DNA from 2 places in the Phyllobacterium sp. P5_D12 genome. Region 1 is predicted to be linked to the other one. Evidence: riboswitches for the same ligand, from Rfam matches in the RefSeq annotation. Region 1 holds a riboswitch; the other holds the start of a gene.
The links. Region 1 has a riboswitch for cobalamin ahead of ACXJ5O_RS06105 (ABC transporter ATP-binding protein). Riboswitches for the same ligand answer to the same signal wherever they lie in the genome.
Positions count from the first base shown of each region.

Region 2: linked by a shared signal. The riboswitch ahead of nrdH (glutaredoxin-like protein NrdH) and the one ahead of ACXJ5O_RS06105 (ABC transporter ATP-binding protein) in region 1 are both predicted to bind cobalamin.

Region 1 covers NZ_JBFUMG010000051.1:3,950-8,322, reverse strand. Annotated here, with positions in the region: gene ACXJ5O_RS06110 (transglutaminase family protein) at 1-1,313, opposite strand, end outside; cobalamin riboswitch at 1,852-2,063, shown strand; gene ACXJ5O_RS06105 (ABC transporter ATP-binding protein) at 2,332-3,138, shown strand; gene ACXJ5O_RS06100 (ABC transporter substrate-binding protein) at 3,138-4,085, shown strand; gene ACXJ5O_RS06095 (FecCD family ABC transporter permease) at 4,125-4,373, shown strand, end outside.
Region 2 covers NZ_JBFUMG010000143.1:252-4,624, forward strand. Annotated here, with positions in the region: gene ACXJ5O_RS11750 (TerC family protein) at 1-1,540, shown strand, start outside; cobalamin riboswitch at 1,595-1,818, shown strand; gene nrdH (glutaredoxin-like protein NrdH) at 2,068-2,289, shown strand; partial or broken gene nrdI (class Ib ribonucleoside-diphosphate reductase assembly flavoprotein NrdI) at 2,294-2,709, shown strand; gene nrdE (class 1b ribonucleoside-diphosphate reductase subunit alpha) at 2,679-4,373, shown strand, end outside.

The DNA of each region.
Region 1 (4,373 bases):
CCGAGCACCTCGGCCATGCCGGTCAGAAGCTTGCCCGCATCGTCCGGTTGGATCTTTGCCACGCTGTTCTCGGCTGCAATCAGATCCGGATTGACCCAGATCGGCTTGCCGTCCTTGCGCCAGTAGAGCGAGAACGTCCAGCGCGGAAGGCTTTCGCCGGGATACCACTTCCCCTGCCCGTAATGCAGGAACCCGCCCGGAGCGAAACGCTCGCGCAGCCGGCGGATGAGCTTGTCGGCCTTCTCGCGTTTGGTCGGGCCGACAGCATCGGTATTCCACTCGCCGGATTCGAAATCGTCGATCGATACGAATGTCGGCTCGCCGCCCATCGTCAGGCGCACGTCGCGCTCTTTGAGAAACGCGTCCACCTTTTCACCGAGTGCATCCAGCGCTGTCCAGGATTCATCGGAGAATGGCTTGGTGATGCGCGGGTGTTCGGAGACGCGTGTTACACGCATATCGAAGCCGAATTCGACATTCGCGGGTTCCGCCATGCCGGAGATCGGAGCCGCATTGCGATAATGCGGTGTGGCAGCAAGGGGTACGTGGCTCTCGCCAGTCAACAGACCGGATGTCGGATCGAGGCCGATCCAGCCTGCACCCGGCAGATAGACCTCGCACCAGGCATGAAGATCGGTGAAATCCTGGCTCGTGCCGGCGGGCCCGTCCAGCGAAACAAGATCGGGCTTCAACTGGATCAGATAACCGGAAACAAACCGCGCCGCGAGACCAAGATGGCGTAACGCCTGCGCCAGAAGCCAGCTCGAATCGCGGCAGGAACCCGTGCGGACGTCCAGCGTCACTTCCGGCTCCTGCACACCGGTTTCCATTCGAATGACATAGCCAACTTCGCGCTGGATACGCGCATTGAGATCCACGACGAAATTCACGGTGTTTGTCGGCGTGCGATCGACGGTCGCAAGAAAATTCGAGAGCAACGGGCCGATCGGCTCCGGTTTCAGATAGATCGAGAGGTCATCCTTTATGTCGTCGGGGTAAGCGAAGGGCCAGGTCTCGGCGACGGGTTCTACGAAAAAGTCGAATGGATTGTAGACCGTCATGTCGGCGATGAGATCGACTTCGATCTTGAGTTCCGTCACCGGCTCCGGGAAAACGAAGCGCGCCAGGAAATTGCCGTAGGGGTCCTGCTGCAGATTGACGAAATGATTGGCCGGACTGACCTTCAACGAATGGCTGAGAACTTTGGTCCGGGAATGAGGCGCAGGTTGCAGGCGGATCACTTGCGGCCCGAGCATGATCGGGCGGTCATATTTGTAATGGGTCAGATGATAGACTGCTGCGTGAATTGCCATGTCGCCTCAAATTTTTTTCTGAAATGCTTGTCCCCGAAGAACCGTAGCCTACTCCACGCCTTTGTTAAATGTCCCTGCCAATTATTTTAGCACATCAGACCGTTGCCGCATAAACGGGCTTGGCCACACAGCTTGGAAGGCCGCCACGACCTGACGAATGCAACTCTGCATTCGTTGCCGCCAAGACGATCACAGTCACCTTTGTCGCGTTTTGTGAGTGAAGCAGAAAACACCGTGCCAACCGGTGTATCGGAGGCGATAGGCCTCTCCGACCTAGGGCAAGGGCCTTGCTCGCAAGACAGGAGGTGACGCTATGTGGTTTCTACCACTGCGTATCACCCTGGAATTGAAAAAGACCCGGACTGGCTGGCAAGTCACGATCCGGGTCCTATTTCAGCAAACCAGGAAAAGAGAGGCAGGCGAAAGCTTGCCTCTCACTCCAAGACAAAACATAGCATTTCCCTCTATTTTTCCAAGCGGTATCTGCATTTGACTGATCCATCGTTTAATAAACGGATTGCTTTGGGTGCTTTTTCCACTAATGATCGTCACCGATGGTTTCTCCGGCAAGACAACGCTGGAGATGAAAAGGGAACACGGTGAGGCGTACCCAAAAGGGACCGAGACCGTGGCTGCCCCCGCAACTGTAAGCGGTGAGTGAGGCTCAATAGCGCCACTGGTGAAAACCGGGAAGGCCGGGCCAAACCGAGACCCGCGAGCCAGGAGACCTGCCATCAATACTGAAATTCGAACCGGACGGGGTGTGCCGGGAGCGATGCGATGTTTCCCGCTGCAACGGCCCCCTTTCGCGGGTCCGTGCCTGATGGCTACATTGTCCGTTCCCTGATCCCGTCGCTAGCAGATGGACGGGAATGAGCACCCCAAAGATTTTTTCCCGCGTCAGGCCAGTTCTTGCTTTCAGCGCATTGCCTCTCTTTACATATGTTATAACATTACGTATTGGAACAGCTGCGCGCTACGGCTTTTGCCGCGTTTCAGCATCCGGAGGACTTCACTCATGAGTCATATCGTGCTCAACGCCGCCGAGGTGACTTATCGCATCGCCAGCGAGACCCTGGTCGACAAGGCATCCTTGACGATCGAATGCGGTGCACGTTTGGCGATTATCGGACCGAACGGCGCCGGCAAGTCGACCTTGTTACGCATGCTGGCAGGTCTTCTCCAGCCGGCTTTCGGCGATATCACGCTCCGTGGCAAAAGCGTCAGCCATTTGACACCGCTTGAGCGTGCCCGGCAGTTTGCCTTTGTCGGCCAGACCGACACGCCGGAGCTGCAGCTTTCCGTCGAAGACTATGTCTCTCTCGGCCGTATTCCGCATATTGGCGCCTTTACCAAGGCACGGGAACGCGAGATCGTCGTTGAAGCCCTGCATCGCGCGAAGATCGCGCAGTTTTCGCGACGCGCCATCGGATCGCTATCGGGCGGCGAGCGTCAGCGCGTACAGTTGGCGCGGGCCATTGCCCAACAACCGGCCGTGCTTTTCCTTGATGAACCAACCAACCATCTCGACCCCAGGGCGCGCAGCGAGTTGCTGTCACTGGTCGCCGGACTGGACGTGACGACGATCGCGGTCCTGCACGATCTGCCGTTGGTCGCGCCTTTTGCAACGCACGTCGCGGTCATGCATAACGCCCGGGTAGTGGCCACCGGCACCCCCGATGAAACGCTGACGCCTCGGGTTGTCGGCGACGTCTTCAATCTAGACGTTTTGCGCTTGCGCCATCCATCGCAGAACCGCGACCTCATGGTGTTCGAGACGCCAGAACCATCCCTATCAGTCCATCTCTACGTACGGAGCATTTGATGAAAAAGACAATTCTTGCCCTCGCACTGACCGTAGTCTCGACGACCGCTTTCGCATTTCCCGTCACTGTGGACAATTGCGGCAAACCACTGACTTTCGATGCCGCGCCAAAACGAGCCGTGATCCAGGATCTTAATATGAGCGAGATGGCCTTTGCACTCGACCTGCAATCGTCAATGGCCGGTGTGACCGGCATCACAGGTTGGTACAAGGTGGATGACGCCTTCAGGAAACAGCTTGGTCAAATCCCGGAGCTCGCCTCCAAGGAACCGACGATAGAAAACCTCGTCGCCGCCAACCCCGATTTCTTCTTTGCCGGCTGGTACTATGGGATGAAACCCGGCGGTGATGTGACACCGGATACGCTAGCGCCCTACGGCATCAAGACCCTCGTCTTGACCGAGAGCTGCGTGCACCTCGACAAGAATCGCCCCGCCGCCTCGATGGATCTGCTCTATGGTGACATAACAAAACTCGGCAAGATTTTCGGCAAGGAGCAGCAGGCCGAGGTACTGGTTTCGGCCTGGAAGACACAGCTCGCGGAGATCAAAAAGAGAATCAACAGCAGCGGCGAAACCCGTGTTTTTCTTTATGATTCCGGCGAGGACAAGCCCTTCACCGCAGGCAAGTTCGCAATGCCGACGGCACTCATCAGCGAAGCAGGCGGTACCAACATCATGTCAGACATGGAGACGAGTTGGGGCACGACGTCATGGGAAACCGTCGCGGCGCGCAACCCGCAATTCCTTATCCTGCTCGATTATCAGGATGGTGCAGGCTATCAGAAGCTGCTCGATTTCCTCAAAGCGCATCCAGCGATGAAGGAAACCGATGCGGTGAAGAATGAGCGTTTCGTGGCACTGCGCTATGCCGAGCTCACGCCCGGTCCGGCCAATATCGAAGCCATCGGAAAGATCGCCAAGGCCATGCATCCGGAAGCTTTCTGAGTGCAAGCCAGACACCACATTTCGCTCGTGGCAGGGGTGATGCTGGTCATTGCCCTTGCCGTGCTTTCCATCGCCTATGGCTCGACTGTCATACCGTTGAGTGATGTTCTGAATGCCTTCGCCCATGCGGCTGGTTTCAGCGACCTTAGCACCACGATACCAATCGAGCGTATTATCGTCGATCTGCGCTTGCCGCGCGTCATACTGGCCATCTGCGTCGGCGCTGGGCTCGGCATTGTCGGCGCGATGTTGCAGACGGTAACGCGCAACGATCTCGCCGACCCATTC
Region 2 (4,373 bases), on a different contig from region 1:
CGCCTGGATTGGTCTTGCCACGCTTGTCGTGCTGGAGATCGTGCTCGGCATCGACAATCTCGTTTTCATAGCGATCCTCGCCGACAAACTGCCTCCGCATCAACGCAACCGTGCGCGGCTTGTCGGCTTGTCGCTGGCTCTGGTCATGCGGCTTCTGCTGCTTGCCTCCATTTCATGGGTAGTCACACTGACGCGACCTCTGTTCAGCGTCGCTGGGCTGGATTTTGCCGGACGCGATATCATCCTTATCCTCGGCGGCATCTTCCTGCTGTTCAAGGGCACTATGGAACTGCACGAGCGGCTGGAAGGCCATATGTCGGCCAAGGAAACCAATGTAGCCCATGCGGTGTTCTGGCAGGTCATTGCCCAGATCGTTGTGCTCGATGCCGTTTTCTCGCTCGACAGTGTCATCACAGCCGTGGGCATGGTGAAATATCTCGAGGTCATGATGATCGCGGTCGTCATTGCCGTAGGTGTGATGATGCTCGCATCCAGGCCGCTCATGACGTTCGTCAACAAGCATCCGACTGTCGTCATTCTCTGCCTCGGGTTTCTGATGATGATCGGTTTCAGTCTGATCGTCGAAGGCTTCGGTTTCCACATCCCGAAGGGCTACCTCTACGCCGCCATCGGCTTCTCTGTGCTTGTCGAGGCTGCCAACCAGGTCGGACGTCACAACCGCGAAAAGCGTATCACGACCATGGATCTGCGCGATCGCACCGCAGGCGCGGTCCTGCGGCTGCTCGGCGGCGGCCGTAACGGAGATGCCGCGCATTCCGATACGCTCGATGTGATTGCAGAACAAAGTGCAGCAGGCGATGTCTTCCATCCGGAAGAAAAGGAAATGATCCGCGGTGTACTTGATCTGGTCGAGCGCCCGGTCCGTTCGATCATGTCGCCGCGCAATGAAGTGGAATGGCTGGATCTCGACGAGACCAACGAAGAGCTGCTCGCCGAAATTCGCACCCTCGCCCACAGCCGTGTTGTACTTGCCCGCGGCCGCGTCGATGAATTCGTCGGCGTTGCGCTCACCAAGGACCTGCTTTTCGCCATTCTCGATGGCGGCAAGATCGATTGGGAAAAGGTCACCCGCCAGCCGCTTATCTTCCATGAAAACGCCAATGTGCTTCGCGTCATGGAACAGTTGCGGGGTTCATCGGTACAGATGGGCGTGATCCTCGATGAGCACGGCTCGTTCGAAGGGGTGGTCACACCAACAGATATCCTCGAAGCCATCGCCGGTGAGTTCCCTGAAGAAGGCGAGGAAAGCCCGATCCTTCAACGTTCGGAAGACGGTAGCATGGTGGTTGACGCCTATATCGACATTCGCCGTCTTGGCGGGCTTATCGATCGTGATCTGGTCGATGAGGGTGACCGCTATACGACGCTCGCCGGCTATATTTTATGGAACCTCGGTCATATACCAGCCGAAGGTGAGAAGCTCACCGTCGACGATCTCGAATATGAGATTGTCGAGATGGATGGCCGCAATATCGGCAAGGTACGAATTTCCCCGACGCAAACGGCAGCGTTCATCTAAACCAGCATTTTTCCACTGAAAAACATATTCGTTGACGCCATTTTAACCTCGTATACCATATCTAGTGTTCGAGGTTCTTTTGATTCGCTTCCAGGATCGAAAGCTAAGACGGGAATACGGTGCGTTGAACCTGACGGTTTGGCAAAGCCGGAGCTGCCCCCGCAACTGTATGCGGCGAGCATTCGTTCGATAACGCCACTGAAATGCACCATTTCGGGAAGGCAGAGCGAGTGCGACGACCCGCAAGCCAGGAGACCTGCCTCGGTCGAAACGAGTCCACCGGCGGGGTGCCGGGAAGGTCGCGACCATATGGCGGAATATATCCGGCATGCCGCTTCCCCTGAACCTCTCCAATTAGTCAACCACGGGGTGAAACCATGTTCAGGCTTTTGAATATATTGAAGCGCGAGTAGTCGGACGGCGGAAGCCCTCTGAAGCATCAGCAAGTATCCCCTTTCCGATCGATATTAACGGGCAATGGCTGTCGTCCGGCCACCCTTTCTATGTCTGAAAACAACAAGGAAATCATGCACATCACCGTTTACAGCAAACCCGCCTGCGTCCAGTGCACAGCGACGACCCGGGCCCTTGATCGTCAGGGCATGGAATATGATGTCGTCGACGTGTCGGCGGACATGGCAGCATTCGAACTGGTTCAGAGCCTCGGTTACCGTCAGGTGCCAGTGGTGATCGCCGGTGAAACTCACTGGGCCGGCTTTCGCCCCGACATGATCAGCGCGCTCGTATAGGCCTGTGGGCGGAATCATCTATTTCTCGAGCCAGTCGGGAAACACCCATCGCTTTGTCAGCAAGCTCGGTCTGCCCTCGACGCAGATTCCTGTCAGCCCCAAGTGCGGTGAGTGCGTGACCCGGGAACCATTTGTCCTGATCGTTCCGACCTATTCGGGAGACGGCGGCAAGGGGGCGGTGCCCAAACAAGTGATCCGTTTTCTTAATATTGTCGAGAACCGTTCGAACCTTCGCGGTGTCATCGCCGCGGGCAACAGCAACTTCGGTGCGACCTTCGGGATCGCAGGCAACATCATCTCTGCAAAATGCCAGGTACCCTATCTCTACAGGTCGAGCTTCTGGGTACCGAGGACGATGTCAACAATGTCAGACACGGATTGGAACGATTTTGGACACGCTCACACTCGACTATGCTTTGAAGGGTGCTGCCGAAACAACGCTGGACTACCATGCGCTGAACGCGATGCTGAACCTCTATGACGAGGATGGAAAAATTCAGCTCGACAAGGACAGGCTGGCGGCAAAACAGTATTTTCTGCAACATGTGAACCAGAACACTGTCTTCTTCCATAATTTGCGGGAGAAGCTCGATTATCTGGTGACCGAGGGATATTATGAGCGTGAGGTGCTGGACCAGTATTCGTTCAACTTCGTCCGCGATCTCGTCGACCATGCCTATGCCAGGAAGTTTCGTTTCCCGACTTTCCTCGGCGCTTTCAAATATTACACCAGCTATACGCTGAAGACGTTCGACGGGAAGCGCTATCTTGAGCGCTACGAAGACCGCGTCTGCATGGTGGCCTTGGCATTGGCGCAGGGCAGTGAACAACTTGCCCGGGATATGGTCGATGAGATTATCTCCGGCCGCTTCCAGCCGGCAACGCCCACCTTTCTCAACGCAGGAAAGAAGCAGCGTGGCGAGCTCGTATCTTGCTTCCTGCTTAGGGTCGAGGACAATATGGAATCGATCGCAAGAGGCATCAATTCRGCCTTGCAGCTGTCAAAACGCGGTGGCGGCGTTGCCTTGTCCCTTACAAATATTCGCGAGGCAGGTGCGCCGATCAAGCAGATCGAAAACCAGTCTTCCGGCATTATCCCAGTGATGAAGCTTCTGGAAGACAGTTTCTCCTATGCCAACCAGCTCGGCGCACGGCAGGGCGCAGGCGCCGTTTATCTCAACGCGCACCATCCCGACATCATGCGCTTCCTCGACACCAAGCGCGAGAACGCTGACGAGAAGATCCGCATCAAGACGCTGTCGCTCGGCGTGGTGGTTCCAGACATTACCTTCGAACTGGCGAAGAACAATGAGGACATGTACCTGTTCTCGCCCTACGATGTGGAGCGGGTCTACGGGGCGAGCTTCACTGAAATCTCGGTCACGGAAAAATACCGGGAAATGGTCGCGGACAGCCGCATCCGCAAGAAAAAGATTAAGGCGCGGGAGTTCTTCCAGGTGCTGGCGGAAATCCAGTTCGAGAGCGGCTATCCCTACATCATGTTCGAGGACACGGTGAACCGCACAAACCCGATTGCCGGACGTATCACCATGAGCAATCTCTGCTCGGAAATCCTGCAGGTGAGCGAGGCCAGCGAATATAATGATGATCTTTCCTACAAACATATGGGCAAGGATATTTCCTGCAATCTTGGCTCGCTGAACATCGCCGCCACGATGGATTCGGCCGATTTCGGCAAGACGATTGAAACGTCGATAAGGGCGCTGACCGCCGTTTCGGACATGAGCCATATCGCGTCTCTCCCATCGATCGAAAAGGGTAACGATGACAGCCATGCGATCGGGCTCGGACAGATGAACTTGCACGGCTATCTCGCCCGCGAACGCATCTATTATGGCTCTGAAGAAGGTGTGGATTTCACCAACATCTATTTCTACACCGTGACCTATCATGCAATCCGCGCATCGAACCGCATCGCCGCCGAGCGGGGCACCAGCTTCAAAGGCTTCGAAAATTCGAAATACGCTTCCGGTAAATATTTCGACAAGTATACCGGGCAGGAATGGCTGCCCGCGACCGGGCGGGTGCGTGAACTCTTCGAGACCGCAGGCATACACATCCCC